2 linked regions of the Constrictibacter sp. MBR-5 genome follow. The protein of the gene in region 2 interacts with the protein of the main gene of each other region in a pairwise test. Links are inferred from orthologs where the notes say so. Each region holds a gene or a part of one and is shown on either strand. Other genes may lie near its edges.

Evidence for each region.
Region 1: the proteins of mtgA (region 2) and ABIE65_RS18910 interact in binary tests that used the Escherichia coli proteins (3 or more experiments, as listed by UniProt). The link is inferred for Constrictibacter sp. MBR-5 from one-to-one orthologs.

What each region holds. Positions count from the first base shown.
Region 1 is NZ_JBEPTK010000010.1:63,211-66,466, reverse strand. The notes cover bases 258-3,256. They hold ABIE65_RS18910 (peptidoglycan D,D-transpeptidase FtsI family protein), read right to left. Parts: upstream 2,638-3,256; coding sequence 877-2,637; downstream 258-876. Other genes in these bases: rsmH (16S rRNA (cytosine(1402)-N(4))-methyltransferase RsmH), read right to left, coding at 2,996-3,256; ftsL (cell division protein FtsL), read right to left, coding at 2,634-2,999; ABIE65_RS18915 (UDP-N-acetylmuramoyl-L-alanyl-D-glutamate--2,6-diaminopimelate ligase), read right to left, coding at 258-872. Outside these bases: more of ABIE65_RS18915, read right to left, coding at 1-257. UniProt on the Escherichia coli protein: Essential cell division protein that catalyzes cross-linking of the peptidoglycan cell wall at the division septum. Required for localization of FtsN.
Region 2 is NZ_JBEPTK010000002.1:608,144-611,557, forward strand. The notes cover bases 307-3,226. They hold mtgA (monofunctional biosynthetic peptidoglycan transglycosylase), read right to left. Parts: upstream 2,179-3,226; coding sequence 1,435-2,178; downstream 307-1,434. Other genes in these bases: ABIE65_RS06850 (hypothetical protein), read left to right, coding at 307-528; ABIE65_RS06855 (class I SAM-dependent methyltransferase), read left to right, coding at 762-1,430; ABIE65_RS06865 (DUF2336 domain-containing protein), read left to right, coding at 2,326-3,226. Also shown: ABIE65_RS06845 (pectate lyase), read left to right, coding at 1-162; more of ABIE65_RS06850, read left to right, coding at 250-306; more of ABIE65_RS06865, read left to right, coding at 3,227-3,414. UniProt on the Escherichia coli protein: Peptidoglycan polymerase that catalyzes glycan chain elongation from lipid-linked precursors. May play a role in peptidoglycan assembly during cell division in collaboration with other cell division proteins.

The DNA of each region.
Region 1 (3,256 bases), on a different replicon or contig from region 2:
GGCAATCGCAGCCGGTAGCTGCGCCCAAAAGCTTTCAGCTGCAGAACCTGTCCATCGTGGTCTACTTCCGCCCCTTCCAGCTTCAGCCATAGGCCTTTTCGACCATAGGTCACGACGTGCTGACGCCGTTGCCGGCAGGCCTCAATCACAAGCTCAGAGGTGGTACTGTCCGCATTGATCAGTGCGGGCGCACCGGGCGGCAGCAAATCCCTGAAAAGCTGCAGCTTCGCTTCGAGATAGGCGGGCAGGCTTCCGTGGTAGTCGAGGTGATCTCGCGAAAAGCTGGTGAAGGCTGCAGCGGTGAGGCGGAGTCCGTCCAACCTATGCTGGCTCAGTCCGTGGCTCGATGCCTCGACAGCCAGATGGTCTAGGCCCATCGCCGCAATCTGGCCGACCGTTCGATATAGAGTGACGGGATCCGGTGTCGTCAGTGCAACGGGTCTGAGAAAGCCGTCGCCGATAGCGCCGAGGGTTCCGATGCTCGCGGCAGGGCGCCCAAGGCGCTGCCAGATTTGCCGTGTGAAATCGACGACAGACGACTTCCCGTTCGTGCCCGTGACGGCAACAAGCGTACGCGGCTGCCGACCATAGAACTCTGCGGCCATCATCGCGAAACGATGCCGCGGCCGCGGATCCTCAATCAATGTCGCGCCACCGAGCGTGTTGGCGCTCACGGTGCCGGGGGACGCCAGGATCGCTGATGCGCCCCGTTCGATCGCATCAGAAATGAAATCGGCCCCGTTCGCACGAGCCCCCGAGAGAGCGGCGAACAGGAACCCCGGGCGCACCTCGCGGGAGTCGCTGGTCAGGCCAGCGAACTTCCCGACGGGATGTGACGAGCGAGTCTCGAGGTTCAGGCGAGCCGCGATCATGTCCTCACTGCGTGACTGTCCGGCGGACTGAGGTGCTAGCCTCAACCACACGGTGGTCTTGTTGGGGTTGGGTCCGGGGTGGGAGACCGAGCAAAGCGCCAGCTTGGCTGACGACCGCCTTCACAACCGGCGCCGCCACCCAGCCACCGGTCGCGTAGCCGTAGGTATCTTTGGTTCCCTGCGGCTCATCGAGCATCGCAAGTATGACGAATTTTGGGTCGTCGATCGGGAATGCGCCGACGAACGACGATACGAGCGCCTTTCGTTTGTATCCCTTGCCGCCGACCTTCTCCGCGGTGCCTGTCTTGCCACCAACAGGATAAGCCTGCGTGTCGGCGTTCCTGCCCGTGCCTTCCGTAACGATCTGTCGCATCAGCCAGCGCATCTGGTCCGACACTCTCTCCGAGACGACCCTTGTCCCGTCGGGAGGGGCGTCGCTCGGGCGCCGCAGCAATGTCGGCGGGTACAGCAGGCCGCCGTTTACCAATGCCGAAACCCCACTCACGAGTTGGAGGGGGCTGACCGAGAGACCATGGCCGAATGCGATGGTCATGGTGTTGATCTCGCGCCATGGCGAGGGCACCAGCGGGGAGCCAACTTCTGGCAGCTCAAACGACGGCGCGCTGAGCATGCCGATCTTCTGCAGAAAGGCACGTTGCCGATCCGTCCCGGCATCGAGCGCCATCTTTACCGAACCGATGTTGGACGAGTAGATCATGATCTCCGGCACGCTCAGCCATCGTGCCTTCGCGTGATAGTCGGTGATCGTGAAGCGTCCGATTCGGATCGGTTGCGAGGCGTCGTAACCTCCTTTCAGCGAGGTCACGCCCGCGTCCAGCGCCATCGCCGCCGTGAACAACTTGAACGTGGAGCCCATTTCGTACACGCCGAGCGTGTTGCGATTGAACATCGCATCGTCGCTTGCCGCGCTTCGGGTGTTCGGATCGTAGTCCGGCAGGGAGACCATCGCGATGGTTTCGCCGTTTCGAGCGTCGACGATCATGCCGGCGGCACCGACAGCCGAGAACTTCGCCATGCTGCGGGCTAGTTCCGAATGCAGCACGTGCTGCACCCGCATATCGATCGAGAGCTTCAGTGGCTGGCGCGTGTTCAGCAGCAGGTCGTCTTGATACTTCTCGACGCCGGCCAGACCCTCGTTATCCATTCCCGTGAAGCCCAGGATGTGGGCTGCCAGAGGGCCCTGCGGGTAGATCCGGCGTTCCTCGCGCTGAAAGTAGAGTCCAGGAATACCGGCATTGTTTATCGTGATTTGCTGATTCGGAGTCAGGCCTCGGCGCAGCCAGATAAAGGCGCGGTCCAGTTCCAGCTTCGCGCGAACTTCGCTTTCGTTCAGGTCCGGCAGCAATTTGACGATCTGGCGGGCTGCAGTCGCCGAATCGAGGACTTTTCGAACCTCGCGTGGATTTGCGTATAGTGAAGGCGTCGTGAGGCTCGATGCCATCAATACGCCGTTACGATCGACAATGTCGGCGCGTTTGACGGAGAGGCGATCCGAGACTGCGGCCACCGCCGGACCGGCGGCATCTGCCGGCCGCTGCAGGGCGAGATCCACCAAGCGGACCCCGATGGCGAGGAACGCGACGAGGAACAGCGATCCCCCTAGAACCAAGCGATTGCGGCCCGTCTCGAGGGCGGCCTTCATCCGCCCATCGATCTGGCCGCGAAGGAAGCCATCGCCGGAGACGACTTGCGGCAAGGGGGCGCGCATCGCTTCTTCGACTTCGGAGAACGGCCAAAGCCTCATCGGACTTGCCTCCTCTCCGCGCGTACGATCATCAACTCCTTGCTGCTGGTTCTGTTGTCCGCCAAAAGTTCCGGTGCACGCTCGGCCTGCCGCAACGGTAGGTCTTCGAAGCGAACAATGCGGTCCGGTGATGCCGCATCCATGCCGAGATGGATTGCGCTGAGCTCCCGAACGCGCTCGAGGCGATTCAGGTAAGCCCACTCCGCTCGAAGTACGTGGCTCGCTTCACGAGCGGCGCTGATCTGAGCTTGGAGTTGGGCGTAGACCCGCTCCCTCTCGCGAACCTCTCGGGTGACGACGAGCAGTGCACTGCCCCCCGCGGCGGCGAGAAGAAGGCAAAGGGCTGTGGTGCGCCATATCATATCGAATCGCTCCAAGCCGCGGCATCCGTCCGCTCCGCCACCCGCAGCCGTGCTGAGCGGGCACGCGGATTGTTCCGGATTTCTTCGGCCGTCGGCACGGTGGGGCGGCGCGTCAGAACGCGGAACGTCGGTGCGAGACGTTCCGCGTCAGCGGGCACATGCCGCGAACCGCGAGGCTCGCTGCCACTGCGGCGGCGAAGGAAGTCCTTGGCGACACGGTCTTCCAGGGAATGGAAGGCGACTACGGCTAGACGGCC
Region 2 (3,414 bases):
ATCTATCTCCGCGGCGACGCGCAGATTAGCAGCTTTGCGCAGATCCTAGCGAACGCGGCGCAGGTCGGTGCTAACACCTTGATCGACCTAGGGGACGGCGACAGCTTGACCCTCGTCAACGTGTTGAAGAGCAGCCTCGTGGCGGATGATTTTGTGATTTGAGACCGTGTCGCCGGCGACCGCAGAGGTGCGGCCGGTGATGCTCTCGCCGTTGATGGCGAACGGCATTCGTGTCGCTATGCTCCGCCCATGTCCGAGCCGTTCCTGTCCAGCAATCCCGAATTCGACCTGATCGGCTACTGCGAACACATAATGCCCGACGGCCGCCGCTGCCGACACTCCGCTCAAATCGACCGCGCCGCCATGCTCGTCCGCTTCGGCGACATGCCGAGGTCCGAGTTTGCCCGCCGCATGCGCTGCCCGGCCGGCCATCGAGGCGGGTCGGTGCGTCTGGGGATCAGGGGAGACAGCGGATCGCCGTGGGAGGCGTGGCCGGTGCAATCTGGCCAGGAAATCCCCAAAGCGTAAATTGGGGATGCGGTAGAACCGAGGATTCCCGCGGGCTTGCAACGAACCGCGCCACTGCTCCCAAAGCAGACGCGCTACCAGCCTGCGCTACACCCCGCCCGTCACAGCGGCTCCTAGCACGCCGGCGTTCGTTTGCAAACGATGCTGCGACTGGATGGATCCTTCAGCCGCCGTTAACCGCGGATTTACCTCGTCGCGCAAGGATCGTCGGCATCCTGTAAGGGAGTGTGCCGATGATCGCCATGCGTTATGTGCAGCCACCCGTGTCGCTCCTCAAGGAGATCTCGGCCGTCCAGAACCAGGATATCTCGCTCGACGTCTACTGTTCGGAGCAGCGGCTTCTCCGCGACTTCTTCTGGCTGCGGCTGCGCCTGCTCACGGCGCTGATCCGGTGGATGAAGCCCGCGACGCGACGCTGCCTGGATTTCGGCGGCGGAAGCGGGGTGTTCGCGGCGAGCCTGTCGACCGGATTCAACCGCGTGACGCTGATCGACCAGAATACCGACGAGGCCCGCGATCTCGTCCGTAAGCTCGGCATCCGCAATGTCGACCTGGTGGGCGCCAACATATTCGACCACGACTTCGCGCCGGGGACGTTCGATGCGGTCACGGCGGCCGATGTGCTCGAACATTTCGTCGATCCGCGAGAGCCGATTGCCCGTATTCGCCGCTGGATTGCCGACGATGGGGTCCTGTTCACGTCGCTCCCCACCGAGAACGCCTGCTACCGGGTCCTCCGCCTGATCTTCCGCAAGCAGAAGCCCGTGGATCACTACCACTCCGCCGCCGAAGTCGAGGCCTTGCTGCGTGCCGGCGGCTTCCGGAAGGTGATGGGCCTGTATCACCCGCTGTTGCTGCCCGTGTTTCCGCTCTTCCGGATCAGCGCGTGGCGCAAGGTCTGACCGTTCATTGGCCGCCGGCGCAGTCGAGCAGCGGCCCGAGCTGCCCGATCCGGGTGGAGATGACGTTCGCCCGCCGGGAGATGTAGCCGGTCGGTTTGCCGGCCGACCAGCGGCGCGGGTTGGGCAGCACTGCCGCCAGCAGCGATGCCTCGCGCCGCGTCAGGTCGGCTGCAGCCTTGCCGAAATGCGCCTGCGCCGCCGCCTCCGCGCCATAGATGCCGTGCCCCCATTCCGCGACGTTCAGATAGACCTCCAGGACCCGCCGCTTCGGCCATTGCAGTTCGATCAGCATCGTGAACCAGGCCTCGACCGCCTTCCGGACCATCGTGCGGCCCGGCCAGAGGAAGACGTTCTTTGCCGTTTGCATGCTGATCGTGCTGGCGCCGCGGAACGAATCCCCGCTGCGGTAGTCGTCGTAGGCGTCGCGCAGTGCCCCCCAGTCGAAGCCGGCGTGTTCGCAGAAGCGGTTGTCCTCGGCGGCGATGACGGCGGCGCGCAGGTCCGGCGCGATCCGCTCCATCGGCACCCAGTCGTGATCGATGCCCTCGCCCTCGACGAGGCGGATGATCATCAGCGGGGTGAACGGTGGCGGGACGATTCGGTAGATCAGGATCGTCGCCGGCGGGCCGAGCAATGCCACGAGCGCGGCGATGCCGAGCCAGCGGCGCAGCGGTGCGCGCCATGCCCGCAGGCGGCCGCTCGCGGGCGCCGCCTTGGCCGCCCGCGCCTTTGCGGACGGCGTCTTCATGCGCGACGGGGGATGGTGCGGCCGGGATCCGGCCCGTTGACGATCTTTTGACATTTGCAGGCGAAGCTAGATAGCGGCCAGGGGCCGACGCAAGGCGCAACGAAGATTTGAGCGTCTGCCGGTGTTCGTCGAACAGAAGGCTCTAAGGTGACAAAGGACCGCGTCGAACGGCTCCTCGCGGATTTGTCGGCACGGTCGCGGACCGAGACGGCATCGATCGTTGCCGCCGAACTGTCGTCTGGCCGCTTGAGCGACGCCGAACGGCAGATCGCGCTCGACATCGTGGCGGTGCTGGCCCAGGACGCCATCCAGACGGTTCGCGAGGCGCTCGCCGAACATCTGAAATCCTGCCCGTTTCTGCCACGCGAACTCGCGCTCACCTTCGCGCACGACATCGCCACGGTGGCCGTGCCGGTTCTCCGCTGCACCGAAGTGCTGCGCGACGAGGATCTGATCGCCATCATCCACGCCGGCAATGTCGCCAAGCAGATCGCCATAGCCGGCCGCAGCTCCGTACCGGAGGCGGTGTGCCATGCGCTCATCGCGACCTGCGACAGAGCCGTCGTGAAAACCACGGTCGGAAATCTCGGGGCGCAGTTGGGCGAGGGCGCGATGCACCGCGTCGTCGAGCAGTTCTCGCATGATCCGGCGATCCAGCGCCTGCTGATCGACCGTCCGGCGCTGCCGATCACCGTCGCCCAACGTCTCGTCGAATGCGCTGCGGACGATCTGCGGGCGCGACTGATGTTGCGGCATCGCCTGCCGCCGGCCCTGTTCGAAGAACTGATGATGCACGGCCGGGACCGGGCCTTCTCCAGCATGATCGCCGACGTTCCGGAGGAGCAGACGGAGGCCTTGGCACGCAGCCTGTCCGAGCGCGCCATGCTGCCGCCATTGCTGCTGTTGCGCTGCCTCTGCGACGGCAGCATCGCCTTCGTCGAGGCGAGCTTCGCCGTTCTCGCCGGGCTTCCGATCGATCGCGCAAGGATACTCATCCACGACCAGGGGCCGCTGGGGTTCCAGGCGATCTATCGCAGGGCGGGCCTGCCTGACGTTCTGCTCCCCGCCTTTCGCGCCACGGTCACGGTGCGGAAGGGCGTGGAGGAGGGGGCGGAAGACCTGATCCTCGAACGCATCCTCGATCACTACCCGGGGCTCCACGCGGCGGACCTGGAGCAGGCGCTGGCGCAACTCTGGCGCGTGCTCATCCCCGACGCCACCGCGTTGCCGCCCCCG